4 regions of the Pantoea sp. At-9b genome follow, and region 2 is predicted to be linked to each of the others. Evidence: predicted binding sites of a transcription regulator. Region 2 holds the regulator's gene; each other region holds the start of a gene.
What was found. Region 2 encodes Fur, which represses iron uptake genes when iron is present. Its sites were predicted from a motif close to ATAATAATGAGAACNACTATCAA; they were not measured.
Positions count from the first base shown of each region.

Region 1: fepB (Fe2+-enterobactin ABC transporter substrate-binding protein) is a predicted target of Fur. The motif match lies at 1,549-1,571, and genes of this name have one in related genera.
Region 3: PAT9B_RS02485 (isochorismate synthase) is a predicted target of Fur. The motif match lies at 5,439-5,461, and genes of this name have one in related genera.
Region 4: feoA (ferrous iron transporter A) is a predicted target of Fur. The motif match lies at 2,313-2,335, and genes of this name have one in related genera.

Region 1 covers NC_014838.1:209,016-217,118, reverse strand. Annotated here, with positions in the region: gene fes (enterochelin esterase) at 1-618, shown strand, start outside; gene fepB (Fe2+-enterobactin ABC transporter substrate-binding protein) at 571-1,527, opposite strand; gene PAT9B_RS21250 (ABC transporter substrate-binding protein) at 1,645-2,577, opposite strand; gene PAT9B_RS21245 (ABC transporter permease) at 2,587-3,324, opposite strand; gene PAT9B_RS21240 (ABC transporter ATP-binding protein) at 3,305-4,024, opposite strand; gene PAT9B_RS21235 (HesA/MoeB/ThiF family protein) at 4,021-4,989, opposite strand; gene PAT9B_RS21230 (thiazole synthase) at 4,992-5,759, opposite strand; gene thiS (sulfur carrier protein ThiS) at 5,762-5,959, opposite strand; gene PAT9B_RS21220 (FAD-dependent oxidoreductase) at 5,943-6,887, opposite strand; TPP riboswitch at 7,016-7,135, opposite strand; gene PAT9B_RS21215 (LacI family DNA-binding transcriptional regulator) at 7,367-8,103, opposite strand, start outside.
Region 2 covers NC_014837.1:1,228,299-1,236,401, forward strand. Annotated here, with positions in the region: gene nagB (glucosamine-6-phosphate deaminase) at 1-515, opposite strand, end outside; gene nagE (N-acetylglucosamine-specific PTS transporter subunit IIBC) at 859-2,886, shown strand; gene glnS (glutamine--tRNA ligase) at 3,038-4,705, shown strand; gene PAT9B_RS05550 (hypothetical protein) at 4,941-5,336, shown strand; gene fur (ferric iron uptake transcriptional regulator) at 5,395-5,841, opposite strand; gene fldA (flavodoxin FldA) at 6,198-6,728, opposite strand; gene ybfE (LexA regulated protein) at 6,855-7,130, opposite strand; gene ybfF (esterase) at 7,300-8,064, opposite strand.
Region 3 covers NC_014837.1:560,252-568,354, forward strand. Annotated here, with positions in the region: gene cgtA (Obg family GTPase CgtA) at 1-385, shown strand, start outside; gene PAT9B_RS02465 (hotdog fold thioesterase) at 559-975, opposite strand; gene dhbA (2,3-dihydro-2,3-dihydroxybenzoate dehydrogenase) at 979-1,737, opposite strand; gene PAT9B_RS02475 (isochorismatase family protein) at 1,734-2,588, opposite strand; gene PAT9B_RS02480 ((2,3-dihydroxybenzoyl)adenylate synthase) at 2,606-4,222, opposite strand; gene PAT9B_RS02485 (isochorismate synthase) at 4,233-5,411, opposite strand; gene fepB (Fe2+-enterobactin ABC transporter substrate-binding protein) at 5,588-6,553, shown strand; gene entS (enterobactin transporter EntS) at 6,548-7,798, opposite strand; gene fepD (Fe(3+)-siderophore ABC transporter permease) at 8,072-8,103, shown strand, end outside.
Region 4 covers NC_014839.1:232,832-240,934, reverse strand. Annotated here, with positions in the region: gene PAT9B_RS25050 (RepB family plasmid replication initiator protein) at 444-1,442, shown strand; gene feoA (ferrous iron transporter A) at 2,378-2,605, shown strand; gene feoB (Fe(2+) transporter permease subunit FeoB) at 2,602-4,917, shown strand; partial or broken gene PAT9B_RS25040 (RNA-guided endonuclease InsQ/TnpB family protein) at 4,965-6,121, opposite strand; gene PAT9B_RS30405 (hypothetical protein) at 6,280-6,540, opposite strand; gene PAT9B_RS25030 (ABC transporter ATP-binding protein) at 6,892-7,995, shown strand; gene PAT9B_RS25025 (ABC transporter substrate-binding protein) at 8,023-8,103, shown strand, end outside.

The sequences.
Region 1 (8,103 bases), on a different replicon from region 2:
CCGATTTTTAGCGCGATCGACGCAGAAACCCGCGCCGGACGGCTTCCCCCGGCCTGCTGGCTGTTTATTGATGCCATTGATGGCCAGCAGCGCGAAGCTGAACTGCCTTGTAATGAAGGGTTCTGGCAAGCGGTCATCCGGGAACTGATTCCGTTGGCACGTCAACAGGTTGCCTTCAGCGATCAGGGCGATCGCACGCTGGTGGCAGGACAGAGCTATGGCGGGTTGGCAGCGTTGTATGCCGGGCTGCACTGGCCGCAACGCTTTGGCCGCATCCTGACGCAATCCGGTTCGTTCTGGTGGCCCAATCTGGACTACATCCTCAAACCTGAACAGGCAGATCAGCATCCCCCGGGGTGGCTCTGGCAGCGACTGCAACAGGGAACCTTGCCAACGGGCAGATTAACCATTTTTCAGGAGGTGGGTGACCGTGAGCCGGACATGTTGTATGTCAATCAGCAACTGCTGCCCGCCCTGCAACAGGCCGGGCACCACGTGCATTTTCGGCGCTACAACGGCGGGCACGATGCGCTGTGCTGGCGCGGCGGTTTGATCGATGGCTGCCGCTGGCTACTGGCGGACTTTCTCAGTACGGAATTGCCGTTCGATGTGGTTTAGCAGATTGCTGGCGCTGTAAAAGTCGAGGCGAAAGGTGTCGTTACCCATGGCAAACACTGCACGCTGCTGTATCGCCGTCAAGTGGGCAAGAAACGGATTCTTCATCAGCTGTGCTACCGTGCCATCATCCGCCGCGAACAGTAGCAGGCTGTTGCCGGTGACACCTGCGGCCATGTTTTCGCCGTTCAACTGAATGATATCATGACGCTTTCCCATGCTGGTGCTGCCCTGAAAGCCCGCCGGTGGTTGCGCCAGCGTGAAACCGAGTTCGGTCAACAACGCCCCCTGCGCCGATGCCGCAGTCCACAGGTTCATACCACGCCCATCTTCGTAATATACCAGTGCCGAGGTGGGTTGCGGCGGCAGACTGATTGTGGCGCGCAGTGTTGCCACGCGTTGATTAAACTGCGCAATCACCCGCCGCGCATCCTCCTCATGCCCGGTTATGCTGCCCAGTTGCAACGTCAGCGCCTGCCAGCTTTTATCACCGTAATCCACTACCAACACCGGCGCGATAGCGGAAAGTTGGTCATACAAACGCAATGCCGAATCGCCACCGGTCGCAGCGATGATGATCAAGTCAGGGTTTTGAGCTGCGATGGTTTCCGCATCGGGCTGGCCGATATACAGCGGTTTAACATGACGTGCCTGCGCCACCGCTCCCCATTGGGTGAAAAAACCCTGCGCGTCGGCCACGGTACTGTTGCGGCTGGTGGCACCGGAACCCACTACAGGTGCGTCGATGGCTAACAGCGTCCCCGTCAACGTCACGCTGGTAGAAACAATGCGTTTGGGTAAATGCTGTAGGGTAAACGGCCCGAGCGGGGTTTGCAGTGTACGCGGCCAGTTGGCGTGCGCGCTGTGCAGACAAATCAACAGAAGGGTAACGATCAGGCCCAGAGAACGCATCAGATAATCCATGTTGTTATATTGAGAATGGATATCATTATCAATAAAATCTGACGGTGCAAGATAAATCAGGACTGCCCTCACCCGCCTGCGGATGAGGGTCAACCGGTGTACGGACTACAACGAATAACGCGTCATCGGTGCCACCTGCTGAATCAATCCATTCGCCTTCATATATGCGGCAAATGCCTGATAACGCTGGGTATCCAGCGTGGCACTGTGGCTGGCAAAATACGGCAACGTTGCCAGCCAGCCCTGATGATTAAGAGGTGTATTCAGCTCCGGGTATTGTTTAATAAATGCCTGCCACGCCTGGTCAGGATGGGCACGCAGCCAGGCGACACCCGCATCCAGACCGCGCAGAAATGCCGGGATGCGCTTATCCTGCGCCGCCGTTTTCTGATTCGCCAGGATGATCAACTCGTCATAGGCCGGTACGCCAAAATCTTCCGGTTTAAACACCACCGGCTTCGCCCCTTTGTCTTTCAGGTCCAGCAACTCATAGTTGCGGTACACCGTCATTGCGCCGTCAATTTTGTGCGTCAGCAGCGCCGACACGGCATCCATATTCAGGTTGATCAGTTTAACCGAATCCGGATCAACACCTTGTGATTTCAGCATGTTGCGAATAGCCACATCCTCAAAGCCCGGAATCGCATAACCGAGTGATTTCCCGGCAAAGTCCTTGAGTGAATGGATATCACCGGAGACGCTGGTCAAGGTATTCAGCGGCTGATTGATCAGCGTGCCCACGCGGATGACCGGGACGTCTTTGTCCACCAGCGTATAGAGCTGCGGTTGATAGCTGATCGCCAGATCCGCTTTACCGGCCGCCAGCAGCAGTGGCACTGAGGCGGAGTCAGCCGGGGCGATCATCTCCACATCCAGCCCCTCTTTTTTAAACGCGCCGCTATATTGCGCGGCAAAAATGGCCGCATGATTCGGGTTCACGAACCAGTCGAGCAGCAGGCGAACTTTTTCGTTCGCCTGGGCAACGCTGGAGGTCGCCAACAACAGCAGAGCGGTCATCACCGTACCGAGCTTTTTCAAAATGCATCCTTATGTTGAGTGCCAGAGAGTTTTTTTACGTAGCAGAGCGACGCTGCCAGATAACAGCAGCGCCAGAATCAGTAACAACAACAACGCGGCAAAGCTGGTGGCGGTTTCCAGCCGGGCGTTGGACTGCATCATCAGGTAGCCCAGCCCTTCGCTGGCTCCGACCCATTCGCCAATCACTACGCCAATCGGTGCCAGCACCACCGCCATCTGTAAGCCGGAGAAAAATTGCGGCAGCGCGGCGGGCCAGCGTACCTGCCAGAACAGGCGCAAACGGGAAGCGTTGAGCGTTTGCGCCAGCTCGATCCAACCGGGGGGCGTGCGGCACAGGCCATCAAACAACGAGAGGCACAGCGGGAAGAACAGGATCAATGCCGCCACCACCACTTTTGATGCGATGCCAAATCCCAGCCACAGCACCAGCAGCGGGGCCAGCGCAAACACCGGGATCGCCTGGCTGGCGGTGACCAGTGGAAACAGCAAGCGCCGCACCGTCGGGCTGCCCGCCATCAACACCGCAAGAACGATGCCGGCACCCACCCCCAGCAGCAACGCCAGTACAATTTCCGCCAGCGTGAACAACAGGTGATGCCATAACAGTGCGCGATGCAGCCATAGCGCCGCCAGCACCGCCTGCGGTGCGGGCAGCAGGAAGTTCGGTACGCCACTGTGGCGCGCCAGCAGCCAGGCACTTAACAACACCGCGAGTAAATAGACGGCGCTAAACAGATTTTTCTTCATCTTGATTCAATCGGGTAAACAGTTGGCCTTGCGCCTGCAACAGGCCGGGATCATCGAGTCTGCGCGGTGCCGCGCCACCCGGTACCGGCCAGGTTTCGATGCACAACGGCTGACCGCTCAGCAGCAAAATGTCATCCGCCATGCGGCAGGCTTCCAGCGGATCATGCGTCACCAGCAGCACGGTTTTTCCCTGTAGCAGGGTTGCCGTCAGGGTTTGCAGGCTGAGTTTGGTCATCACATCCAGGGTGGCGAAGGGTTCATCCATCAGCACCACATCACGCCCGGCGTACAGGGTGCGCGCCAGCGCCACGCGTTGCCGCATACCGCCGGAAAGCGTATCGGGTGTGGCCTGAGCCACGCTGGCCAGTTTGACCTGTTCCAGCAGATGCATGGCCCGTGCGCGATCCGGCTTCTCTCCGTTCAAGCGCGCCACCAGCATCACGTTGTCCTGCACCGACAGCCACGGATAGAGCAAGTCCTGCTGTCCCATCCACGCCACGCTGTCGCTAATGCCACGAATAGCCCCCTGCTGCGGCTGGAGCAAACCGGCTACTAAGCGCAGCAACGTGCTTTTGCCAATGCCGCTGCGCCCGAGGAGCACCGTGGTTTTACCGCCGCGGAAGCGCAGATTGAGGTGCTGACAGAGCGGATGCCCTCCCCAGCCAAAGCTGAGATCCTGTAGCGTAATGTCCTGGCTCATGGTCGGTTGGCCGCGAGGATGGCCAGTCGGGTACAGCCACGCTGCGCCAGCGCGGTGGCAGCCTGGGCAGCACGAATACCGCTGGCGCACACCAGCACAATGCGCTGGTTAACCGGTGGCTGCCACGCATCAAGTTGCTGCGGCAAAATACGTTGCGCCCAGGCTGCCACGCTGACCGGTGCTTCTTCACGGCTACGCAATTCGACAATACAATCCTCGGCGGTGAGTAACCGGGCATCAATAAAGGGCACGCCGGGTTGATCCGGCTCTCCTGCACCATCAAAACGGAACTGGCGAAAATGCCAGTGCACAAAGTCGCAGTTGACCAGACAACCCAGCGGCGACGGTGCCAATCCCAACAGCACGCTGAGTGCCATCTGCGCCTGCAACGCGCCCAACGCGGCGACAGCCGGTCCCATCACCCCTGCGGTGTTGCAATTGGCAGCACTGCCAGGTAAACGCGGGAACACCGCACGGTAGCTGGGGGCCGATGCGCAAAATCCGCCGACATAACCCTGTCGCCCCAGCACCGATGCGCTGATCAGCGGGATACCGAGCGGATGGCAAGCGTCTGACAGTTGATACGTCACGGCGAAGTTATCTGCTGCGTCGATCACCAGATCAATGTTATGCAGTGCCTGCTGCACATTGCTGGCGGTCAACGGCAGCGGCAGCGGCTCCACGCGCACCAGCGGGTTACGCCGCAGCAACGCGCGTTGTGCGCTGGTGACTTTCGGCTGTGCCACGTCCTGCATATCAAACAAGGTTTGTCGGTGCAGATTATGCAGTGCCACGTCATCGTCGTCGTACAGCCGGATATAACCGACGCCCGCCCCGACCAACAGCGGTAGCAGCGTGGAACCCAGCCCACCCGCCCCCACCACTAACACGCGCGCCTGGCTCAGTCGCTGCTGGCCCTGCTCGCCGATTTCCGGCAACATCATCTGACGTTGATAGCGATCCATCGTTACTGTCCCCCGCCAAAGGTCGCCAGACCAAAGATCGGCGTGGAGGCGGCAGCCATATCGCGCCGCTCCATCAGCCCCCCGTGGTACGCGGCGTTGCCGGCTTCGATTGCCTGGCGGAATGCCCCGGCCATCCGCACTGGATCGCCCGCTTTTGCCACTGCGGTATTGAGCAGAATGGCATCAAAGCCCAGCTCCATCGCCTGCGCCGCCTGCGATGGCGCACCGATACCGGCATCGATAATCAGCGGAACATCGCTGAACCAGGCGCGCATGGCCCGCAGGCCTTCAATGTTACGCAGCCCCTGCCCGGAACCAATCGGCGCGCCCCACGGCATCAGGACTTCACAACCCGCCTCAAGCAATTTTTCACCGACAATCAGATCCTCGGTGGTATAGGGGAACACCTGAAAACCATCAGCACACAAGATGCGGGCCGCTTCCACCAGCGCGAAAGGATCAGGTTGCAACGTATCAGCATGGCCAATCACCTCCAGCTTGATCCACGGGGTGTTAAACAATTCGCGGGCCATCTGCGCCGTGGTCACGGCTTCCTGCACCGTGTGGCATCCGGCGGTATTCGGCAACACGCGTAAGTCGAGCTGCGTCAGCAGTTCGCGGAAAGCCATACCCGCAGCCCCTTCACGTCGCAGGCTGACGGTAATGATTTCGCTGCCAGCCGCCGCAATCGCCTGCTGTAAAATCGCCGGAGAGGGATAACCTGCGGTGCCCAGCAGGAAGCGTGATTGCGGTTCAAAGCCATAAAACATCGTTAACCCCCCTGCATCGGTGATAGCACTTCCAGTTGACAGCCTTCTTCCAGTTGCTGGCTGTCGTACTGGGTTTTGGGTACAAAATGGCCGTTGAAGGCCGTTGCCACGCAGGCCGCGTCAATTTGCTGTTCGCGCAGCAACTCACTCAGGGTACGGGCCGCCGTCAGCACCGGGCGGCCATTAAGCTGAATATTCATGAAGGGGTTCCGAGGTTAAACGCAGCATCAGTTGCTCCGCCAGCAGCGGGGCCAGCAGGAAGCCGTGGCGATACATACCGTTGAGGTAAAACGTACCGTTTTGATAGTGGATTTCCGGCAGATTCGCCGGGTAAGCCGGACGCAAACCGCTGGCACTTTCAACGATGCGCGCTTCGGCCAACGCCGGGTGGATGGCATAAGCCGCGCTAAGCAGCTCCATCATCGCGCGGGCGCTGATCGGGCTGGCATCGTGGCTCTCAACCATGGTGGCACCGAGCATAAAATGCCCCGCGCGACGCGGTACCAGGTAACAGGGAAAGCGCGGATGCAGCAGGCGGATCGGTCGCGAGAAGCGCACGTCATCGCTGTGCAAAATCAGCATTTCACCCCGCACCGCCCGCAAGCGTGGCAATGCCGCTGCGGCATGAATTCCCCGGCAGTCAATCACCTGCCCGGTTGGTTTCCCGTGGTGGAAAGCCACCCCACGCTGCTGCAATTTCTCACGCATTTCCACCAGCGCCAGGCGAGGATCGAGATGGGCTTCGCGCGCAAAAAACAGACCACGGGCAAAGCGCCCGGCAAGGGCCGGTTCCACCTCTGCCGGGTCAATCCATTGATGTTGCTCGGTCATGCGTGCAAAACGACTCAGTTCCTGGCTATCGCGTGGCGGAGCCACCACCAGCGTGCCCTGATGTTCAACGCTGCTGACGCGCTGCTGCCACCAGGCGGCAGCCTGCTGGCCCAGGTCGATAACAGCGCGTGGTGCGCTCTCTGCTTCACACCAGGGTGCCAACATGCCACCGGCAAACCAAGAAGCGGGCGGGCGCGACTCATCGCTGATCACTTCAAGCTGTTCACCGCGTTCAGCGAGTAAGGTCGCCACGCACAGGCCCGCAACACCGCCACCGAGGACAGACCAGCGGCTCATAGCGGGTATTCCGTAACATAAAAGGGAAAATTCACATCGGCCTCTCAGTTTTCGCACTGAGACCCGGGATACAGGAGGAGGGAAATGACACGCGCAACGGAAAAACGTCCCGATGTCAGACAGCCAGAATGGCAGGCTGTCAGTCTTCCTACGCCAGTATCAACTGGGTCAGGTTCAAAGGGTCGCTAAGCCGCGCAGTGCGCTTTTAGCCTCTCAGTCTCTTAGGCGAGACTCCCCCGACGCGTCTATTTGTATTGCAGCAGCCAGGCTACGTCAAGTGTAAGCCCGGCAACAAAGCCTAACCTTTAAAAATTCCCTGTTTCAGGTTCATCCATTTTTCTCCACGATTTGCGTGTAATCTCCTCTCTTCATCCTGAAATCCGGCAGATAAATTATGTGTGCTGATTCAATCATTTCAGCCATTCTGGTGTGCGTGTTCGGCGTGATTATTTTATGGGTGGTGTTTTGCCCCTGAAGCGTCAGGCAAAATAGGAATAGCGATGCCAGATGAGCAACGGGATTTTGATATCATTGAACAACTGGCCTCTGCCCGGTTGCTGCAACATGGCGAGGCAAAGATCGATCTCACGCCGAATATCATGGCCGAGCACCAAATCCATGGTGCCGTTTTCCAGCAGCAAGCGGCTCGATTCACTCAGTTCATGGCCGATAAACATCACCTGATCCTTAACGCCAAAATCAGTCAGCGCCCGCGCCACTCCTTCGTTACCGCCTGCGGTGTTGTAAATGCCAGCCAGCGGATTGCCCCGTTCCAGCCACTTTTTCACGCTGAGATAGGCGGTTTCCGCTTCGTCGTTGATATTGACCCGGTCGCGAATCGTCAACCAGGGAAATGCCTCGCGCAGCACACGGCGAAAACCAATCTCGCGCTCCTCCTGGGTTCGATAGGTCGAGCTACAGATCAGCAGAATGTGACCTGGCTGCTGCGCGGGCAGCATCCGGCCCATAAACCAGCCCGCCGTCGCTCCGGCAGCGACCTGATCGATCCCGACATAGGCAGTACGTCGCGAGTTGGGTAGGTCGCTGGTCAGGCAAATGACCGGCACGCCATCATCAATTGCCGCCTTGACCGCACGATTAATTTTTACCTCGTCGCGGCAGACCAGAATGATGCCGCTGCATTCGGCAGCTCGGCGGGTAATCAGCTGGCTGAAGCGCTCAGCGTTGAATTGCACATTTGGCACGGTATCGAGGC
Region 2 (8,103 bases):
CGGGAATTGGCGAGACGGGTCTCGTGTGTCAACGTTTTGATACGGGTACGGGATGCAAGCGAGGAGGCAGGTTCATTAAAGGCAATGTGACCATCATTGCCCACGCCACCCATAAACAGATGGATTTTACCCAGGGCGCGGATCTTCTCTTCGTACTGACGACATTCTGCGTCAATATCCTCCGCATTGCCATTCAGAAGATTGATATTTTCTGGTTGGATATCAACGTGATCGAAAAAATTACGATACATAAAACTGTGGTAACTTTCCGGATGCTCTTTTGGCAGGCCAACGTATTCATCCATGTTAAAAGTGACCACATGTTTGAAACTAACCTGGCCCGCTTTATGCATCTCAATCAGGTGCTTGTACGCTTCCAGTGGGGTGCCACCGGTAGGCAGACCTAGCACGAAGGGACGATCTGGGCCAGGATTAAACGCATTAATGCGGTTAACAATATGGCGCGCGGCCCATTTACCCACCTGGGTAGGTGTGGCTAAAGGGATCAGTCTCATGTCTTCACCTCAGTTAAAGATTGGAAAAGTGGGGTCGCCGTTTTCTCTACAGACCGTTCTTAAGCGTAATCCGTTTAAGCACAATCATACGGGGAAAAGTGCGTCCTGATATTTTTCATCATAAAATAAGTTTGGGGTGAAGGCTAGCGGTACGGGGGTGAAAACGTCATTTTTGGTGATAAAAGTCACAGTTGTTGTGGTTTTAATTTGCGAGGCGAATTAATTTATCTCTACACTTCGCCTCGTGGTGAAAAGTGTCATCTAAGCTACCGGGTGCCGGGATAATAAAATCAACCCGCACTACGGCAAAACGCCAGTCTCAAAGGGGGAGAATAAGGTGAGTATTTTAGGATATCTGCAAAAGGTCGGCCGAGCGCTTATGGTGCCGGTAGCGACCCTGCCGGCAGCGGCAATTTTGATGGGGGTGGGGTACTGGATTGATCCGGACAGCTGGGGGGCAGGTAACGCTCTGGCCGCGCTGTTAATCAAATCCGGTGCCGCGATCATTGAACATATGTCAGTGCTGTTCGCCATCGGTGTCGCCTATGGCATGTCAAAAGATAAAGACGGCGCTGCGGCGCTGACCGGCTTCGTTGGTTTCCTTGTGGTGACCACACTGTGTTCACCGGCTGCGGTGTCAATGATTCAGAAAATCCCATTGGATCAGGTGCCTGCTGCTTTCGGCAAAATCGAAAACCAGTTTGTGGGTATCCTGGTGGGGATTATCTCGGCAGAGGTCTATAACCGCTTCAGCCACGTGGAGCTGCCCAAGGCGCTGTCGTTCTTCAGCGGCCGTCGTTTGGTGCCGATCCTGGTCTCCTTCCTGATGATCCTTATCGCCTTCATTCTGATGTATATCTGGCCGGTGGTGTTTAATGGCCTGGTCAGCTTTGGTGAAAGCATTCAGAAACTCGGATCTGTCGGCGCAGGGGTGTATGCCTTCTTCAACCGTCTGCTGATCCCCGTTGGCCTGCATCACGCGTTGAACTCCGTGTTCTGGTTCGACGTGGCTGGCATTAACGACATTCCGAAATTCCTCGGTGGTGCACAGTCCATCGCTAATGGCAGCGGTATCCCCGGTATCACCGGTCGCTATCAGGCGGGCTTCTTCCCGATCATGATGTTCGGTCTGCCGGGGGCGGCGCTGGCGATTTACCACTGCGCGCGTCCGGAAAATCGCGCCAAAGTGGGCGGTATTATGCTGGCGGCGGCTTTTGCGGCGTTCTTTACCGGGATTACTGAACCGCTGGAATTCTCCTTCATGTTCGTGGCACCGGTGCTGTATGTCATCCACGCCCTGCTGACCGGTCTTTCGGTCTTTATCGCGGCGAGCATGCACTGGATTGCGGGCTTTGGTTTCAGTGCCGGTCTGGTGGATATGGTGCTGTCAACGCGTAACCCGCTGGCGGTGCATTGGTGGATGCTGATCCCACAAGGTCTGGTGTTCTTTGCCATCTACTACGTGGTGTTCCGTTTCACTATTCAGAAATTCAACCTGATGACGCCGGGCCGCGAGCTGGCTGCGGATGATGAAACCGACGGTTATGATGTCAACGTTGACCACAGCGGCAGCGGCGAAAGCCAGACGGAATCGCTGGCACGTCGTTACATCGGTGCCATTGGTGGTTCAGAAAACCTGACCAATATCGATGCCTGTATCACCCGTCTGCGTCTGAACGTGAAAGACGCCGCGCAGGTGAATGACAGCGTGGCGAAACGCCTTGGCGCATCCGGCATTATCCGTCTCAACAAGCAGAGCGTGCAGATCATCGTGGGTACCCAGGCCGAAAGCATCGCTTCAGCCATGAAAGCCGTCCTGACCAAAGGTCCGGTTGCGGCTACGGCTGCCGCGCCTGTCGCACCACAGCCTGTTGCTCCACAGCCGCAAGCGGTGTTGAACAGCGAAAAAGGCGTAATCGCCACGCTGGTGGCCCCGGTCAGCGGTGAAGTGGTGGCCCTGGATGCCGTACCGGATGAAGCTTTTGCCAGCAAAGCCGTTGGTGATGGCCTGGCGATCAAACCCACCGGTAAAACCGTGGTGGCACCGATTGCCGGTACTATCGTGAAAATCTTCAATACCAACCACGCCTTCTGTCTGGAAAGCGATAACGGTGTTGAGATCGTGGTGCACATGGGTCTGGATACCGTGGCGCTGGAAGGTAAAGGCTTCTCGCGTCTGGTGGAAGAGGGCGCGACAGTAGTTGCCGGTCAGCCAGTGTTGGAGATGGATCTGGACTTCCTCAACGCCCATGCCCGTTCAATGATTAGCCCGGTCGTGGTCAGCAACAGCGATGATTTTGCCGGCCTCAACCTGCTGGCCAGCGGGTCAGTGGTCGCCGGTGAAACCCGTCTGTATGAGGTGAAAGGCTAAGTCCTTGTGCTAAACCCCAAAGGCAGGAAGCGATTCCTGCCTTTTTTGTTTTAAAACGACCAACAAACGGTTGTTTCCCTCCTACGCTTTGTGGATCATACTCCGTTACTTTCCAGGACAAATCACCCGTATTGTATTTGAGGATTTTGAGATGAGTGAGGCTGAAGCCCGCCCAACGAACTTTATTCGTCAGATTATCGACGAAGATTTGGCGAGCGGTAAGCACAACAGCGTGCATACCCGTTTCCCGCCTGAGCCCAATGGTTACCTGCATATTGGCCATGCGAAATCGATCTGTCTGAACTTTGGTATCGCACAAGATTACCAGGGGCAGTGCAATCTGCGCTTCGACGACACCAACCCGGTGAAAGAAGATATGGAGTTCGTCGAGTCCATCAAGCGCGACGTGCAATGGCTGGGCTTTGAATGGAGCGGAGACGTTTGTTACTCCTCAGACTATTTCGACCAGCTGTACAGCTACGCGGTTGATCTGATCAACAAAGGCCTGGCCTATGTTGATGAGTTATCGGCTGAAGAGATCCGCGAATACCGTGGCACGCTGACTGCGCCGGGTAAAAATAGTCCGTTCCGCGATCGCACGCCAGAAGAGAACCTCGCGCTGTTTGAAAAAATGCGTGCCGGTGGTTTTGAAGAAGGTAAAGCCTGCCTGCGTGCCAAAATCGATATGGCGTCAAACTTTATCGTGATGCGCGATCCGGTGTTGTATCGCATTAAGTTTGCTGAACACCATCAGACGGGCAACAAATGGTGCATCTATCCGATGTACGATTTTACCCACTGCATCTCCGATGCGCTGGAAGGCATTACCCATTCGCTGTGTACGCTGGAGTTCCAGGATAACCGTCGTCTGTATGACTGGGTGCTGGACAACATCAGCATTCCGGTGCATCCACGTCAGTACGAATTCTCACGTCTGAATCTGGAATACGCGGTAATGTCGAAGCGTAAACTGACACAGCTGGTGAGTGAGAAGGTGGTAGAAGGCTGGGATGACCCGCGTATGTTGACCGTGTCCGGTCTGCGTCGTCGTGGTTACAGCGCCGCGTCAATTCGCGAGTTCTGCCTGCGTATCGGTGTCACCAAACAGGACAACATCGTTGAGATGGCCTCGCTGGAGTCATGTATCCGTGACGATCTCAATGAGAATGCGCCGCGCGCGATGGCGGTGCTGGATCCGTTGAAAGTGGTGATTGAAAACCTGCCTGCGGGTCATGAAGAGATCATCACCATGCCGAACCATCCGAACAAACCGGAGATGGGGACGCGTGAAGTGCCGTTCAGCCGTGAGGTGTGGATCGATCGCGCGGATTTCCGTGAAGAAGCCAACAAGCAATACAAACGTCTGGTGCTGGGCAAAGAAGTCCGTCTGCGTAATGCTTACGTGATCCGTGCTGAGCGCGTGGCGAAAGATGATGAAGGCAATATCACCTGCATCTACTGTACCTGCGACGTTGATACCCTGAGCAAAGATCCGGCTGATGGCCGTAAAGTGAAAGGCGTGATCCACTGGGTTTCGGCGATCCATGCGCTGCCTGCGGAATTCCGTCTGTACGATCGCCTGTTCAGTGTACCGAACCCGGGTGCGGCGGAGGATTTCCTCACCACCATCAACCCGAATTCGCTGGACATCAAACAAGGTTTTGTTGAGCCAGGCTTGCGCGATGCCGCAGCGCTGGCGCCTTACCAGTTTGAGCGTGAAGGTTATTTTTGCGCGGATAGCGTGTATTCGCAGCCCTCTAAGCTGGTATTTAACCGTACTGTCGGCTTGCGTGATACCTGGGCGAAAATCGGCGATTAATCCTTTTTGTCGTTTTCCCCATATCCTGATAAAAGGGCGAGAGATCGCCCTTTTTTATTGGCCGTAATTCAGGGTTAGCCATCTTTTATGCTGCGAGTTGTGAAACGTGCTTGTTACCGGGATTTGCAACTAATCTGACTTTAACAGAATTAATCCATTTGCGAGTGTTAAAAACTTTTTTTCAGGTAGGCTATGCGCTCTCAGACGTTGCTCCGCGGGTTATAAAGGAAAAAAAATGACAAGTCTCGCTCAGGAAGCCAAACACAGCGTGGTGGTATTACATCAACTTATCGAACGTATTTTTAATCAGTCAGATAGCACCGATGACAGCATTGAATTGTTTCTGTCACACTTCCACCCGGATTTCAAAATGGTGACGCCGCAGGGCAAGCAGTTGGACGTCAATGCGCTGGAAGTGTTGTTCCGCCAGTTGCGTGGTCAGCGTGAGGGGATGCGTATTGCCACCAGCGAACATGCCATCATTTCGCAGCAAAGCAAGGAAGTGACGATTCAGTATCGTGAATTGCAAATGATGAACGGCACCAACCAGAGCCGCATCTCGCTGGCGGTATTGGATTGCAGTACCTCAATTCCGCGCTGGCGTTATTTACAAGAAACGCTGGTGCTGTGATTCAGCCATAAAAAAACCGGTGCTCAGGCACCGGTTTTTTCATACTGCATAGCACATTTTATTGCTTGTCGTGGAGCGTCTCGTCTTCGCGGCAGTCTCCCAACGCACAGTGGCCGTATAAATACAGGCTGTGGTTGGTCAGTTTGATACCATGACGTGTGGCGATTTCACGCTGACGGGTTTCAATGGATTCATCACTGAATTCAATCACTTTGCCACAATCCAGGCAGATCAGATGGTCATGATGATGCTGCTGCGTCAGTTCAAAGACGGATTTACCACCCTCGAAGTTATGGCGGGTGACGATTCCCGCGTCATCAAACTGGTTAAGAACGCGATAAACCGTTGCCAGACCAATCTCTTCGCCCATGTCGATCAGGCGTTTGTACAAATCTTCCGCGCTGACGTGATGGCATTCGGGTTCCTGAAGCACTTCCAGAATTTTCAGTCTGGGGAGCGTGACTTTCAGGCCAGCCTTCTTCAATGCGGAGTTGTTGTCAGTCATGCGGATATTGTCCTGTTACTTAGCTAGTCACTTGCGGCGCAGGGCCTTGAATGTCGATCACGCGCATTCTCATTTGCGTCTCATTATAGAACTCAAGCAGTGAAATGAAAACCAAGGGAATATCCTGAAAATCACCAGTGGCTGTAAGGAAAAGTGTCTCTAACGCCGGCGGGGATCATGCAGGTCTTTGTTTCCATTTCACTCAGCCTCATTCTGATGCCAGAGGAATAAGCGGATGACCGTTATGGGTATTCTACAGAATTGCGGGAAAAAGTTAAAAAACAGTAGCTATTATTTTTATAGGAAATTCCTTTAACTCAATGTGAGCCAGCGCCCACATTGAGGAGGGCAGGGGATCAGGCTTCGATGATCTCTTTCAATTGCAGCTCATCGAAAATCTGTTTCACCCACTTATCAACACGTTCGTTGGTCAGTTCAGGCTGACGATCTTCGTCGATAGCCAGACCCAGGAAGTGTTTGTCATCTGCCAGGCCTTTAGACGCTTCGAAATGGTAACCTTCAGTCGGCCAGTGGCCAACAATCACCGCACCGTTAGGCTCGATGATATCGCGGATGGTGCCCATCGCATCACAGAAGTATTCAGCATAGTCTTCCTGGTCACCACAGCCAAACAATGCAACCAGTTTTCCATTGAAATCAATCTCTTCCAGCGTCGGGAAGAAATCATCCCAGTCACATTGCGCTTCGCCGTAGTACCAGGTCGGAATGCCCAGCAGCAGGATATCGAATGCTTCGAGATCTTCTTTGGTGCTCTTGGCAATGTCATGCACTTCGGCCACATCTTTACCCAGTTGTTTCTGGATCATTTTTGCAATGTTTTCAGTATTGCCGGTATCGCTGCCGAAGAAAATGCCTACGATTGCCATGAGTTAAGTAACCTCTTAAATCCTGATTAGGAGTTGAATGCACAGTTAAGCGAATGATAGCAGACCGGGCAAAGTGGCGGAACTTGTAAAGCCGTGACTTTTGTTCCTGCGTGCGGTCTGCGCGAGTTACGACAGTTTGAGTTGCGCCAGCAGCATTTGTTCAATCAATTCGCTACGGCTGATGTTTTGCTGCTCTGCCAGTGTATTGAGCGCGTCAACCGCCTCACTACTCATTTTCAGCTCCACGCGACGCAGACCACGCACTTTGTCACGTTTTAGCTGGTTACGCTTGTTAATGCGCAACTGTTCGTCACGCGTAAGCGGACTGGTTTTAGGGCGACCAGGACGTCGCTCATCCGCGAAGAGATCGAGCGTGGTACGGTCAGTTTGTTCTTTTGCCATTTTTTGTAAAACTGAGTGGGCGCGAACGGCGGAAAGGCGCTGCGCAATTTATACATTATCGGCCCCTGCCTCGGCGAAAAAATCATCCGGGGCAAATTTTTAGCGCGACATCATACTCCAGCACTCCTTGCGACGCCAACCTTAAACGGTTTACGGCAAGCTTTTGCTTTTACAGTACAAAAAAACGGCGAACTGCGCGTAAAACCGCCTCAGGCTTTTCGGCATGAACCCAGTGGCCCGCGCCACTGATGACATGCGCATGTGCCTGCGGGAACTGCCGCAGCAGCGCGTCGCGATACTGATTGTCCAGATAAGGTGATTCGCTGCCGCGGATAAACAATGCCGGATGCGGCCAGGCCGGGACCTCTTGCCAGCCGGAAATGGTGGCGTAGTTATCCCACAGCACCGGCACGTTGAAGCGCCATTCCCCATCCTGAAACGACTTCAGGATGAACTGAATCACACCTTCTTCCCTAAGCAGGGTGCGCATCACCGCAGCGGCTTCACTGCGTCGTGTCACCCCGGCTGCGCTCACCGCACGGATGGCGGCAAAAATCTCATCATGGCGACGCGTCTGGTAATCCACCGGTGCGATATCAATCATCACCAGCTTTTCAATGCGTTCCGGTGCCATGGCGCTTAGCGTCATGGCAATTTTGCCGCCCATCGAATGACCGATGACGCCAACGCGTTCCAGGCCGTGGGCGTCGAGGGTTGCGACGATATCTTCGGCCATCGCCGCATAGTTCATCACGTCGCTACGCGCCGAGAGACCGTGATTGCGGACATCCACCTGCAAGGTGGGGCGGGCATCACGCAGGCCACGTGCCAGCACACCAAGGTTATCCAGGCTGCCAAACAGGCCATGAATTAACAGAATTGGGGGAGCATCAGGGGCAGATTGTTCAGTTTGCAGACGGGCATTCAAAATCATGGCAAAGTTCTTACGGTTGTGGGCTGCGCTTAGGTTATC
Region 3 (8,103 bases), 670 kb from region 2:
CGAGCTGGAAAAGTACAGCGATAAACTGTACCAGAAGCCGCGCTGGCTGGTGTTTAACAAAACTGACCTGCTGAGCCGTGAAGAAGCCGAAAGCCGCGCTAAAGCGATTGCAGAAGCCCTTGGCTGGGAAGATAAATACTATCTGATTTCTGCTGCCAGCCGTAATGGCGTCAACGACCTGTGCTGGGACGTGATGAGCTTCATCATCGCTAACCCGAAAGAGGTCGAGGAAGAAGCGAAAGAGCCGGAGAAAGTGGCTTTCATGTGGGATGATTACCACCGTGAAGCGATGGAAAACGCGCAGGAAGTGGAAGAAGACGAAGACTGGGATGACGACTGGGACGAGGACGACGACGAAGGCGTCGAAATCATTTACCAGCGTTAATTGCCCCAGCAAAAAAGCGGCCAGATGGCCGCTTTTTTTTCCCCCTCACCCTAACCCTCTCCCGCAAGCGGGAGAGGGAACTGGTCAGCATCTCTTCTCCCTCTCCCTCTCCCTCTCCTTCTCCCTCTCCCGCTTGCGGGAGAGGGCCGGGGTGAGGGCATCAGCGAGCAGCATTACCCGAGCACTGCCACCGTCAAACGGCTACTACAGCACAACTGATCGCGTCCGTTGCGAATCTCAATCTGCCAGCTTTGATTACGCGCACCGAGATGCAAGGGTCGGCAGATACCACGCACTTCGCCGCTGCTGACCGCGCGGTGATGACTGGCACTCACCTCAATCCCCACGACGCTTTTTCCCTCTTCCACGCTGAGATAACCGGCAATCGATCCCATCGATTCCGCCAGCACCACCGATGCCCCACCGTGCAACAAACCAAATGGCTGCTGCGTGCGTGTATCCACCGGCATGATGGCTTCGAGGTAATCATCGCCGATCAGGGTAAACACAATGCCCAGATGCGCCACCAGCGAGTTCTCACCCATCCGGTTCAGTTCATCCAGTTCTATCGATCGTTTCCAGATTACCATGCATCAGGCTCCCAGCGTCGCGCCACCGTCCACCACGATATCCTGGAGTACCACATGGCTGGCGAGATCGGAAGCAAGGAACAGAATATTGGCGGCGATCTCCTGCGGTTTAGCGATCTTTCGCAGCGGGATCCCGAGCTTATATTGATCCTGGAAGCCGTTGATCATCTCCTGTTCGGCTTCCGGCGTATGCCACAGGCTGCGTTGCATGTCGGTATCGGTCGATCCTGGCGACACGATATTGCAGCGCACGCCCAGCGGGGCCATTTCCAGACCTACGGTGAGACACAGGCTGCGCAGCGCGGCTTTGGATGCGCCATAGGCAGACATGCCAAGGCGTGGCGCATGGGCGGCATTGGAAGCGATGGTCACAATGGCTCCGGCCCGCTGCTGACGGAACACCGGCAGCGTTTGCTGGAACATATTAAACGCCCCACCGGCGTTGACCGCCAGGCAAGCCTGCCAGTCCTCAAACGCCAGTTCTTCGGTACTCCCAATACGCAGAATGCCAGCACCGTTCACCAGCACATCAAGACGAGGCTGCTCGGCCAGCAGGCGCTGGCAAACGGATTTGACTTCTGCGGCATCGGCGACGTTCATCACCTGACAGGCAAACGGATAGTCTGACTGTGCAAAATGCAGATCGAAACCCACCACCTGTGCACCAGCCTGATGGAAAGCCAGCGCGGTATGGTAACCAATGCCTTTACCGGCACCGGTAACCCAGACAATTTTTCCACTGAAATCAAAGGGCAGACTCATTTTGCCGACTCCCGCGACAGCAACGCCCACCAGCCATCAATGCTGGGATTCTTCGCCAGGCTGACGAAATCGATATCGCTGTGCACCTGACGCCAGCGCGCTGCCAACGCCATCACCCGCACGGAATCAAGACCGTAATCAATCAGGTTCTCATCGTCTTCCGGCACATCGTCATCTTCCAGCAGCGGCAGGATCAGGGCACGCAGCTCATCTTTACTCAGCGGCAGCGGCATCAGATCGGCGGTCATCACCACTTTGCCACTACGACCAGCGGTGTAGGTCAGCGCCATCATATGTTCTTCACGGGTGAAGTCGGCCAGCGCATCGGCCACCATAAATGGCTGAATGTTACGCATAAAAGCGTCGGTCGCGGTGGTCAGGCAGCCGATATGGGCGTACACGCCGGTAATGATCAACTGATCGCGGCCCATCTCTTGCAGGATCGACTCCAGCGGCGAGCGATGGAAGGCACTGTAGCGCCATTTGGTCAGCACATGATCGTCCTGATCCGGGGCCAGTGCATCCACGATCTTCTGTTGATCGGGATGCTTGTTCAGGCCAGGTCCCCACATGTCATTCAGCAACGCACGATCTTCATCGCTCTGTTGGTTGGGCTGTGCGGTATAGAACACCGGAATGCCCTGCGCTTTGCAGTAGGCACGCAGACGGGCGATATTTTCGACAACCTGATTCACCAGGGGGCTGTTTTCGCCCCAAAAATTAAGGAAATAGGCCTGCATATCGTGAATCAGCAGTGCCGCGCGTTGCGGCTCCAGCGTCCATTTCACCTTGTTGGCAGGCAACTCGGTGGTGGTCGGCAGCGGATAAGAGGTCAATTTTGGAATAGCCATACAATCTCCGGTACAGGTCAGGCTTGCGCTTGTTGATCGGCAAGTTGTTGGCGCAGACGTTTTTTATCCACCTTACCGACCGGGGTCAGCGGCAGGGCGTCTACGCAGGTAATACGATCGGGTAATTTGAACTCGGCAACGCCCAGTTCACGCAGATGGCGACGCAGCACCACCGGCTTAATCGGCTGGCTGGCGACAATAAACGCACAGCTCTTTTCACCCATCAGCTCATCATTCATGGACACCAGTGCGGCGTGAATCACATCCGGGTGGCGTTGCAGCAGGTTTTCAATCTCTTCTGCGGCGATCTTTTCGCCGCCACGGTTGATCTGATCTTTCTCGCGCCCTTGCACGGTGATGTAACCCTGCGGGTTGATCTCAATCAGATCGCCGGAACAGTAAAACCCGTCGGCATCAAAGCTGGCGGCGTTATGCTCCGGGCTGCGATAGTAACCCCGGAAGGTATAAGGACCGCGTGTCATCAGACGACCCACTTCACCCACCGGCAGCGCATTGCCGTCGGCATCGGCGACCCACACTTCATCATCGTCAGAAATGGGGCGTCCCTGCGTGGTGAGGATAGTTTGCTCATCGTCGTCAAAGCGGGTGTAGTTCACCAGCCCTTCCGCCATCCCGAACACCTGTTGCAGACGGCAGCCGATCTCCTGCTGGATGCGGGACGCAAGGGTTTCACCCAACTTCGCGCCACCGACCTGCATCCGTTCCAGTGAGGCCAGCTGTTTGTTGCTGCCCCATTCCTGAATCGCCTGTAACCACAGGCTCACTGCTGGCGGCACCAGGCCGGTATCGGTGATCTGATGCTTTTCGATTAACGGAAAGCACAGCGTCGCGCTGGGATCGGCAGCCAGTACCACCTGACCACCGGCGTAAAACACGCCGAGTGCGCCGGGCGAACTCATCGGGAAGTTATGTGCCGCAGGCAGCGCCACCAGATAGCGGGTACGATCGGTTACGGCGCAAATATCCACGCTGCCGCGAATGCTGTAGTAGTAATCATTGTGGGTGCGTGGGATCAGTTTCGGTGTACCGGTACTGCCGCCAGAAAGCTGGAAGAAGGCCACTTCATCACCGGCGCTGGGCGTCGGGCTAAAATCGCCCGCTTTTTCTGCCAGCAGCGCTTCCAGGGTGTTTTCCGCTTGGCTGTCATTGCGCAGAATCACTTGCTGCAATGAGGGATGGTTGCGGCACAGCACATCGATAAAGCTGTCATCCGCGAACAGCGGATGGGTACGATCGGCAATCAGCAGCACCGGTTCAATCTGTGCCGCGTAGGCGGTCATTTCGGTTCGCTGATGGCTGAAAAGGGCATTGACGGGGGCCACGCCGATTTTAAATAAGGCAAACAGGGTCAGATAGAAATCCGCCACGTTGCCGAGCTGTACCAGCGCGGTATCGCCGGTTTTCAAACCGCGACGTTGCAACGCTGCCGCCAGATTGTCGGTCAGCTGATGCATTTCGCGGTAGCTGATTTGGCGTTCGCCGTCGATCACCGCGATCGCGTCATTCTGCTGCTGACGCGCCAGGATGTCAGTCATTGGCACGTCGAGCCAATAGCCTTTTTCACGGTAACGTGCGGCGAGATCGTCAGGCCAGCGGTTATAGGGAATACTCATGGTGTTTCCTTTATTGCAGTCCAAAAGCGCGCAACATGGTGTCCAGTTTCACGCCAGTTTCGCGCCATTCTGATTCGGGTTGAGAGTCGGCCACAATCCCGGCACCGGCGAACAGGCGCACGCGGGTGTCGTGTACCGTACCGCAACGGATGGTGACGACCCATTCGCCGTTGCCTTCGTCATCACACCAGCCGACGATGCCGCCAAATAGCTGACGATCGAACGGTTCCAGCTGTTGAATCAGCTGTAGCGCCTGCTGATGCGGGAAACCGCTGAGCGCCGGAGTGGGATGCAGCAGGCAGGCGAGGGACAAGGCATTTTCGCGCGTGTCCTGCACTTCACCATCAATCTGCGTGGCGAGATGCCATAACGTTGAGGTGGTGAGAAGCGAAGGCACCGTCGGCACCGACAGCAGACGGCTGCGCGGTTGCAGCGTGCTGCGCATCGCATCGGTGACCAGCTGATGTTCGTGCCGATCTTTACTGGAGTTCATCAGGGTTTCGCCGGCTGCGCGGTCGGTTTGGCTATCGCTATCGCGACGTGCGGAACCGGCGAGAGGACAAGAGCTGAAATCACGCCCCTGTTTACGCAGCATCAGTTCCGGGCTGGCACCCAGCAGTACACCACCCTGCGGCAACGGCAGATGGAAATGGTAGCTGTTGGGGTTTTGCGCTATCACCCGCTGCATCAGCGCCGCGCTATCTACGGGCTGCTCCGTCACGATATCCATCAAACGCGACAGGACCACTTTGTCGAGCTCGCCGCGTTGGGTGGCTGCCACCGCATCGGCCACCATGTTGGTAAAGACGTCATGATCCGGTACCGCCGCACGACGCCGTACCGCGGGCAGGGCGCTCAGTTCAGTCGGTAATGCGGCCAGCAAATCCGCACGCTTAAAGGTCTGATGGGACTCAGGAATAAACAAGGCAGCAGGTTGGCTGACATCAAACGGGATGGCACCGACCAGAATGGGCTTCGCGATCCCCTGCTTTTTCGCCGCAGCAAAATGCTGGCGCAGCTGTTGCTGAAAATCACCGTCCAACGCGGCAGCATCCTGAACCGGTTCGGTCAGGGTGGTGTAACAACCTTGAGTAACCAGGCTCTGCCAGGGGGATGTGAACAGGAATCCGCGGCAAAGAGCGGAAAAATCCTTCAGCCAGGCATTTTCAAACGTGGAGGATTCCACCATAATTTTCACCTATAAATGATAAGATTATTAAGAATGATTATCATTTTTATTATGGCCCTGTAACCTACGTCGAATGGCCTAAAGAGTCAAACAATTCGCGGGTGCTCCCTTATCTTTAAGCGTTTTCCGGCGTTTACGCCGAAGGCCGAAATAAGCTAAATGGTGGATGAAAACTTATGAATAAATGCGGTTTATGGGGCACAGTTGTCCTGTTGTTCATTTTACAGGCTTTCAGTGGCCTCGCGCGTGCCGAACAGGGCTGGCCGCGCAAAATTCAGACTGAGCAGGGCGTGGTGACGTTAACCAAAGCGCCCCAGCGTATCGTCTCAACCAGCGTCACGCTGACCGGCTCCCTGCTGGCGATTGATGCGCCGGTGATTGCATCCGGTGCCACCGTGCCCAACAGCCGCCTGTCTGACGATCAGGGCTTTTTCCGTCAGTGGGGCGAGGTGGCAAAACAGCGCGGCGTAAAACGTCTCTATATTGGCGAACCCAGCGCTGAAGCGATCGCCGCCGAAGCGCCGGATCTGATCATCGTCAGTGCCACCGGGAATGATTCCGCTATCAAACTGGTGAGTCAGCTTTCTGCCATTGCGCCGACGCTGGTGATCAACTACGACGATAAAAGCTGGCAAGACCTGATGACCTTGCTGGGTGACGCCACCGGCCATGAAACCGAGGCGGCGCAGCATATTAAAGCCTTTGCCGATCGTCAGGCGGCGCTGAAAAAAGCCATCAAATTACCGCCGCAGCCGGTTTCCGCCATGGTGTGGAATGGCGATGGACGTGCGGTGAATCTCTGGACCGCCGAATCGGCCCAGGGCAAATTGTTGCAGCAGTTGGGCTTCACCCTGGCGCTGCCACCGGCCAATATTCAGCAAAGCCACAGCATGGGACAGCGTAAGGACATCATTCAGCTCGCGGGTGAAAATGTCGCCAGCGGCCTGACCGGACACAGCTTCCTGTTATTTGCCGCCGATGACAAAACCCGCCAGTCGGTGCTGAGCAATCCGTTCCTCGCACAAAACGCCGCCGTCACGCAGCAGCAGGTTTATGCACTGGGTGTTGATAGCTTCCGCCTCGACTACTTCAGCGCCAGCAACCTGCTGGCTCGCCTGGAAACACTGTTTGTGAAGTCATGATGTCTGTTCCGCCAGCGTAGCGGCTGGCGGTTGATAGTGACGTAAACGTCCCATCACTAACCACATCAGCATGCCCAGCAGGGTAGCAGCGAAGCCAAACACCGCGGCGGCCTGCTGGGGTAACAACCAAGTGCCTATCCCGCCAATCAGCGCTGCGCCCAGCGCATCTCCGGTAACGTTTTGTGCCGTCCATAGGCTGTTAATACGTCCCAGCAGTGCATCGGGAGTTAATGCCTGAATCAGGGTGTACTGCACCAGGCTGGTGATTGAGCTGAAGTAACCGAAAGCCACCAGGCAGAGCAGCGCGAGGGCAAAATTCGGCATCAGGCCAAACAGCCCGAGTGCCAGAAAAGACGCGATGGCGCTACTGAGAATCAATAAACCAGGACGTGCGGCGTGCGCTAAGCGACCACTGGTCAAGGCGCCGATCGCGGCCCCCAGCGGCACCGCCGAGAACATCAATCCCAGCCGATCGGCACTGACCTCCCAATGTGGTGCCAGTGCCGGATACAACACGCGAATCGCGCTGGCCAGCGTGACCAGCGCGCCGATTAACGCCGCCATGCCGACCAGCGGGGTGGTAAACAGAAATTGCACACCGGTTACCAGCGACTTTACGGGATGTTCACGTGGTTGGGGCGGGGGAGGCAGCAGCGGCAGTTTGAGCAAGGTCAGTACGGTCAGCAAGGTTCCCAGCGCTGCGAGGGCGAAGTTCCACACCACGCCGCCGCTGGCAATCACCATGCCAGCAATGGCCGGTGACAGAATAGAGCCGAAGCGCACCGACAGCATGGTGATCGCGCCAGCCTGCATCAGGTTTTCGCGTCCCACCAGCGCCGGTGTTGCGGCCAGCAACGCGGTGACGCCAATCGCACCGAAAAAGCCATCCCACAACCCCAACAGATAAACCGCAGCCAGCGAAGGCTCAGGCAGTGCGGCATTTATTGCCAGCCCGACAAAACCCAGCCCACAGGTGGAACGCGCCAGTAAAATCAATTTTTTCCGTTCATAACGATCGGCCAACACCCCGCCGGTGAGCAAACCGATAAACATGCCGCAGGCGGCCACCGTGACGCCGAGTCCGACCAACAGGGACGATGCTGTCATCTGTTGAATTTGTACCGGCACCGCAACAGCCAGCATGCCGAGTGCGACAATCGAGATAAAACGGGCGATAAATACCGCGCGAAACGCCGGGTGGGATTTAAGCAGAGAGAGATCGATAAAGTGGGAGGGTTTGTTCATTTCTTCGCCTTTTTGCACCAATTTTCCTCATCTTTCGCGAGGCGAGTCATGATAACATAGACAAATACGAGTAATAACGATAACAAATATCATTATCACATTTATCCTACGCACGCGATTACGTTGATATACCCAAATCATTCGAGCTGTAGGAAGGCGGCAAAAGAGTGAATCCTCGGGAGCTTACTGAAGTAAGTGACCGGGGTGAGCGAGCGCAGCCAACGCACCTACAGTTTGAAGGATGAAAGGTATAAGTTGAAGGTTCATAACGCTATGTACCAGACTCGTGCACTTGCAGGATCAGG
Region 4 (8,103 bases), on a different replicon from region 2:
CTCGTATTAACGGCAAGATTACTCAAAGCAGTCAGCAAGATATCCACTTATCCACTGCCCAGATCCCAATAATTTAGATCCAATTTAGATCCCATATAGATCCCAAATAGATCCCTGATCGCGGCAGGCCGCACCAGTTCTGGTCTCATAGGGGTATTGCATAAGCTATAGAAAGTAAATTATAAACTATAGGCAGATTACAATAAGCTATAGAATGCTAAATCTAAGCTGTAGTTAGAAAACGACATAAGCTATAGTGAGTCAACCGCACTGAAGATGGATTTTGCTGTGGATAGTTTTTCCTGCTTATCTTCATGCAATTAGGCTCACATTACGTGAGTTGTTGTTCTGTCATTCACAAATCCAGATGTCTCGATCCTTTATCGATCATCATCGAAACCGCGAGAAAGCCTGTGGACAGCGAAAATCTTGACCTCAAAAAACTGTTTGAAGAAACGGACAAAAATACAGGTGAGGTGATCACGCTAACGCCGAACGCGAATAATACCGTTCAACCGGTTGCGTTGATGAGGCTCGGCGTATTTGTTCCTACTCTTAAGTCACTGAAAAATAGTAAAAATAAAACCTTCTCGACGACAGATGCGACGGAGGAATTAACCCGACTGTCTCTGGCTAAGGCCGAGGGGTTCGATAAAGTTGAGATCGTGGGTCCACGACTTGATATGGATAATGATTTCAAGACATGGGTCGGGATCATTCATTCCTTTGCCAAGCATAAAGTCATCGGAGACAAGGTACAGCTTCCTTTCGTCGAATTTGCCAAACTCTGCGGTATCCCCTCCAGTCGTTCCTCTAAGAAGCTCAGAGAGCGTATTAGCCCGTCTTTAAAGCGTATCGCGGCGACAACTATCTCCTTCGCCAGCAATATGGGTGAAGATAGTAAGGAATACATCACCCATTTAGTGCAGTCAGCTTATTACGATACCAAAAAGGATATCGTGATTTTGCAGGCGGATCCTAAGCTGTTTGAGCTATATGAGTTTGATCGTAAAGTACTTTTACAGCTTAAAGCGATCAATGTTCTGAAACGCCGGGAATCAGCCCAGGCGCTATATACGTATATCGAAAGCCTGCCGAGGAATCCCGCTCCCATCTCTCTGGCTCGCTTGCGTGACAGGTTGAATCTCAAGTCACCCGTTTTTTCGCAAAACCAGACGGTACGACGGGCGATGGAGCAACTTAAGGAGATTGGTTATCTCGATTACTCTGAGGTTCAGCGGGGGCGTAGCATCTATTTTCATGTGCATTATCGCCGGCCAAAGCTGAAAGCGCCGAAGAACGAGAGTGCTGAAAACCCACAACCGCCAGTGCCCGTCACACCTGCAGAACCGGTTGATGCTGAGCTTCAGGAAAAACTCAATCTATTGAATAAATTAGGAATTTCCATGGCTGACCTCGAGAAGCTCTTCAAAGGAAAATGAAGTTATAAGCTGTAGTGAGTAGCAACTCACTACAGCTTATGTTGCCTTCCTGCCAACTCCCTATAGCTTATCTCACACTTTAACCTGCTGATTTATCTCCTATTATTAGACGTCTTTTCAGTATAGGGTTGGTAACAGTACTCCCTATAGCTTATATGATCACTCACTACAGTTTATACAATAAGCTGTAGTGAGTAAGTTTGCTCACTATAGCTTATGATGGAAGGCATCAAATGCGTCAGAAGGGCTTACTCCAATGCTCCTGAAGCGTATGGCGGCCGTAAAACTGCGCACTACCGATTATCAAACGGAAGCTATAACACACCTTTTACTCTCTATAGCTTATATAGACTGAAGAAAGTAATCGACTGACTATAGCTTATATTCTATAACTACCCTGGTGACCGCTTACATTTATCTTATTGATTTAAAATGGTGTTAGTATTCGCTAACTTTACATGTGAGAAAAGATAAACCACTTCATCCTGACTATAGCTTATGTGAACATGCTATAGCTTATGCAGTTCTTTTGAATACACTTCTGACTACAGCTTAGGTTGAATGAGAAAGGCATTTTACTCCCCACAGCTTATACATAAGCTGTGGGGAGTAAAATGCAACCGGAAGATACTTGATGAGATGAAGTGAGTTGCTCATCTAATCCCAATTACTGCTACTCAACTTATATTGTGACGCCGTCACTTATGCTCTACAAGCAGGATGCCTAGTAAGGTAAAGAGCTTGGATGAAATGCCTTCCGGTAAGCAGGGAAGACTTACATTTGAATCTGATACTGGCTCAGTAATCAGCCCTTCGTTAATCCAATATTGAAGTTAGACCCCGATTGCTCGCAATAACGACGTCTCAGATCAAATTATGGGAATGCTTATCATTTATATAATCGCTTCCTCCTGAAAAACAGACTGGCTAAAGTTATGCATCTAAAAAAGCGAAACATCTGGCGCATTGTGGGTTACCGAGCTTCGATTAACCCAAGCTGGCGGCAAAAATTGCTAACCTTGGGAATGCTTCCCGGATCTTTGATTGAGGTGATCCGGGTCGCGCCTCTGGGAGACCCGGTGCAAATTCGCACTCGTCGCGTTAGTCTGGCGGTTAGATCCAGCGATCTGTCCTCGTTGTTGCTAGAGGAGGTGGAGTCATGAAGCAACTAACCATTGGTCTGATCGGCAATCCCAACACAGGAAAAACGACCTTATTTAATCAGCTGACAGGTGCCAGACAGCGAGTAGGCAACTGGGCAGGAGTGACTGTAGAGCGCAAAGAGGGGCAGTTTTTTACTCCGCATACAGATGTTCGTTTGATTGACCTACCCGGAACTCGTTCACTTACGACACTGTCAACGGATAGCTCGATTGATGAAAGTATCGCCTGTCAGTATTTGTTCAATGATCACGCTGATCTGTTGATCAATGTTGTTGATGCATCAAATCTGGAAAGTAACCTGTTTCTCACCCTGCAATTGCTCGAACTCGGTATACCCTGCATCATTGCTCTAAATATGCAGGACATTGCTACCAGCCAACATATTAATATCGACGCCCTGGAATTGTCGCACCGTTTGGGGTGCCCGGTTGTTTCGCTCACGTCGACGCGCGGTGAAGGAATAACTCAACTCAAGGAACTTATCGATAGTGGTCATCACTGGCAATTTATGAGGCTCGATCGTTATTCGGAGGTGGTGGAGGGAGTGATTTCCCGCTTGTGCACAATTATGCCGTCAAGTATTTCGGCACAAAAGCAGCGCTGGCTGGCGCTACAACTGTTGGAAGGGGATATCAATAGCCAGAAACTCTGCCCGGAGGTAATACCGCATCTGGAAGAGCTTACCCGGGCTGCAGGTGGCGACCCCGCGATGGATATTGTTGATTCTCGCTATCATGCTATAACCGCCTTGTGTGCGGCCATCAGCAATATTCAGCAAAGTAAACCGAGTCGCTTTACCGATAAGCTCGATAACATCATGCTTAATCGTTGGGCTGGTATTCCGCTTTTTCTCGGCGTGATGTACCTGATGTTTGTTTTGTCGATTAATATCGGTGCCGCTTTACAACCGATCTTTGATGGCGGTTCTGTGGCGCTGTTTATTCATGGCGTGCAATGGCTGGGTTACAGCTTGCATTTACCGGAGTGGCTAACCGTATTTCTGGCGCAGGGCATCGGTGCCGGGATCAACACGGTGCTACCTATCATTCCACAGATTGGCATGATGTATCTGTTTCTTTCTTTCCTTGAGGATTCCGGTTACATGGCACGCGCTGCTTTTGTTATGGATCGCTTAATGCAGTCTCTTGGACTGCCGGGCAAGTCCTTTGTGCCTCTGATTGTGGGTTTTGGCTGTAATGTGCCGGCTGTCATGGGTGCCCGCACATTGGACACCGCTCGTGAACGCTTGATTACTGTTTTGATCGCACCCTTTATGTCCTGCGGCGCACGGCTGGCAATCTTTGCGGTATTTGCCGCTGCTTTTTTCGGTGCGCACAGCGCCAGCCTCGTATTCTCTTTATATTTGTTAGGTATTGTGGTGGCGGTTGGAACCGGATTGCTTTTAAAACATACATTGTTACACGGTGAAGCTACGCCGTTCATTATGGAGTTACCGGTCTACCATCGGCCTCACCTCAAAAGTTTGCTTATTCAGACCTGGCAGCGTCTGAAAATGTTCATCGTGCGTGCTGGCAAGGTGATTATTCTAGTCAGTATGTTGATTGGTGTGCTGAGTAGCTTTTCATTAAACGGCCGTACTGTTGATAGCATCAATGATTCCGCGCTGGCTGCAGCAAGCAGAGTCATTACTCCGGCCTTATTCCCCATTGGCATCACCCAAGATAACTGGCAGGCCACGGTGGGCTTGGTGACAGGTATTATGGCGAAAGAAGTCGTGGTCGGGACGTTGAATAGCCTCTATACAGGAGAAGATATTGAGAGTGGAAAATTCAACCCAAGTGAATTTAATCTGCGAAGTGAAATGGAAGATGCGCTAATACAAACCCGGGATGGATTAGCTGCAGCGTTTAGTTTTACAGCTTTATCAAACCCCATTGAGGCCAGTAAGGGTGATGGTGCAATGGATTCCGGACAGATGGGGGCCATGAGTGCCAGATTTGGTAATGGTTTTGCGGCATACAGCTACCTGATCTTTGTACTGCTTTACGTTCCCTGCGTTTCAGTCATGGGAGCGATTGCAAGAGAGGCAGGGCGCAACTGGATGTTATTTTCCTTTTGCTGGGGGTTAAATGTGGCATATTCCCTCGCTACCTTATTTTATCAAAGCGTGAGTTTTGCTGACCATCCTGGTTTTAGTTCTTTTTGCTTGATCGGCGTTATCGTTTTTAATGGACTGATTTTTGTGGCGTTACGCCGTAAAGGCGAGCGAATAAATCAGAAACGCTTTAGGGTGCCGGCTATGAGTAATGCAAGCGGATGTAGTGGATGCAGCGGCTGTTGCGACAAGTAGCTGAGTGGCGGCGCGATTATGTAAACAACAGGTTGACACTCCCCTCCCTAAAGGAAGGGGATTCTTGTTTCGCGGAGCCGAACCTGAGCCGCATTGCGCGGTTCAGGATTTACAGGCTCTCCACAAGCTAACGCGGTCAGCCCGACCGCTTTTATATTCTACGCGGCGTTTACAGCACGATCAGGGTTTGCCCCACATTCAGGGCAGATCCACGAACGAACGTTAAGCGCCATTTTTGGCATGGTATACCCGCACCCGCTGCAGCGTTTTGAGGACGGGAAAAACGGGTCAATTGCGACGACTGCTCGCCCCGACCATTCGCCCTTATAATCAAGCTGGCGAACAAACTCCCCCCAGCCCGCGTCTGCTATCGCTTTGGATAGCGTCGGATTGCGGATTATGTTTTTCACTTTCAGGGATTCGACGCAAACAACTTGATTCTCGTTAATGAGTTTGCGGGACAGCTTGTGCAGGTTATCCATTCGGCAATCAGCAATTTTCGCGTGGGTGCGGGCAACTCTGGCGCGGTTTTTTGAGCCTTTTTGTTTCTTGCTCAAACGGCGCTGCAGCAGAGCGAGACGCTTCGCATATTTAGTGGTGTGACGGGGATTACCTGTTTTGAATCCGGTATCGGTGACGAACGAATCTTTTAAACCAACATCAATGCCGACGGTTGAAGCGGTGATCGGCAGTGATACAGGCTCAAACTCGCAGAGGCAGGACACGAAATATCGTCCGGCTGCATCTCTGGAAAGGGTGACCGAGGATGGTGCAGACGGCAATTCACGGCTCCAGCGCACGTCTAACGGCGCTTTGCTCTTTGCCATATACAAAACTTGCCGTCATGGTATTTAAAAGCGGCATTGGTGAGCGTAGCCGCCTCTTTATGGCGCTTGCTTTTGAATGTCGGGTATCTGGCGCGGCTTGCGAAAAAGTTTGAGAATCCGGCCTGTTGATGGCGTAAGGCTTGCTGTAACGGCACGCTGGATACGTCATTTAGCCAGGTAAATTCCGGCTCTTTTTTCAGTGCCATTAAGCGGGTGCTGGCTTGCGTATAGCCGATCTTTTCCTGGCGCTCATAATAAGCATCGGTTCGCCAGCGCAGGATTAAATTGTAGACAAAACGCACACACCCGAACGTTTGAGGCAAAAGCTCAACGTGTTCGGGTGTTGAATAAAATCGGTATTTACAGGCGCGTTTCACAGGACTTACAAAATACACTGAAAATGTAAGCCATATTGACGGAGGTCAAAACGGGTTAGGCAAAAGGTCAACGGCACGCCTTATATCCCCGACCTAAAAGGACGTGGTTTTACAGCGCTTTCAGATAAATCGTGCCGTTAGATTTGTGTCAGGCAGAGCTACTCCGGGAGATGCCGCACTGGCACCCGCTCCTGACGTGGCCGGGAAAAATGATACAGCCGGCGCTTGAGGACACATTGTGGGCAGGGTGTCACCTTTCTGAAGTTATTGCGGGAAACACCCAGCGCAATCACGAGCTGTTCGTAACGACCAATCAGAATCATATCCTCTTTGTTTTCCGAGTAGATCCGGCAAGTGGCGTTATGCAGGATATGATTATCATTGGTTTTAGATATGCTGATGTAGTAAGTATTTTTCATTGTTATTATCTCTGCGTAATGGGAGCAAGCAGCATCTCTTACCGGTCCGAAAAAGTGTAATTATTTTGGAGATTTTGCAGGTCGGCTCTTATTACGTTTCGTTACAAGATGGCTTAACTCATTGAAATAACTGTTATGGAATAATCTACTGAAATTTCTTTTTCAGAATAATGTTATATGAAATTTATTTGAATCAAAATTTATGATAATCATACCTAGCATTCTGACAATAAAATTGTGTTAACGCTGCGCCTGCGTCAGAACCCATCACTCAAACGTCACTCAACTTAAATAATTCCTTCATTATCCCCAGCTACCTTACCGCCATTCTGATCTCAGGCACGAGGGCGCATGAGCTACCTTTCTCTTCAACACATCACCAAATCCTGGGGCGAAAAAGTTGTCCTGAATGACATCAGTTTTAGCGCTGAGGAAGGCACGTTTGTCGCATTACTGGGGCCATCTGGCTGTGGCAAATCGACGTTATTACGCACCATTGCCGGTCTGGAAACGGCCGACCAGGGTGAGATAGTGTGTCGCAACAGCACCATCACCCATTTGCAACCGTCCCAGCGCCAGTTGTCGATGGTGTTTCAGTCTTATGCATTGTTTCCACATCTCAGCGTGCGTGAAAATCTGTTGTTTGGCCTCAAAGCACGTGGCGAAGATAAACAGACGTTCGCTGCGCGGCTGGCGGAAGTCAGCAAGCTGATGGAATTGGACACATTGTTGGAGCGCCGTCCCGCGCAGCTTTCCGGCGGGCAGCAACAACGAGTGGCGCTGGGACGAGCGGTGATAGCCAAACACCGCCTATGCCTGATGGATGAGCCCCTTTCGAACCTCGATGCCAAATTGCGTCAGAGCATGCGGCGCGAGATCCGCACATTACAGAAGACGCTCGGCCTGACCATGCTGTACGTGACGCACGATCAGACCGAAGCGATGAGCATGGCCGACAGCATCATTTTGCTTAATGATGGCCATATTGAGCAGCACGCCACCCCCGACGAGCTCTACAACAATCCCGCCAGTATTTTTGCGGCGCAATTTATAGGTGCGCCGCCGATGAATATCCTGCCGCTGCACTGCCGCGGTAGCGCACATTATCTCAGTCGCATGGTTGCACCGATCGTCATCGATGCGGATGAATCCGCGCTAAGCCTGGGTTTGCGCGCGGAAGATATCACCCTCGTCGAGCCGAGCCACGCGCTGCTGACTGCCCATGTTATCAGCTACGAATATATGGGGGCCGACACCTTGCTGGTGTGCTCGCTGCCCAACATTACGGAAACCCTCACCATTAAAGTGCCAGGCATGAAACGCTTCGATGAAGGCACCCTGGTTGGGCTGCAATGGTCGGCGGCGCAGCAATATCTGTTTGCCAGCCAGAGCGGTAAACGCTGCTGGCTGGCCGAGCAACACCTTATCGCATCCGGAAAAAAATACGCTGTTTAACCTTCATCTTTTGATCAGGGAAATATCATGTCTGCTATTCGTCATTTACGCCTGGCTTCAGCTCTCCTCGTTTGTTCCGTGTCTGCGGCTCTGGCCGCCGAACCGGTC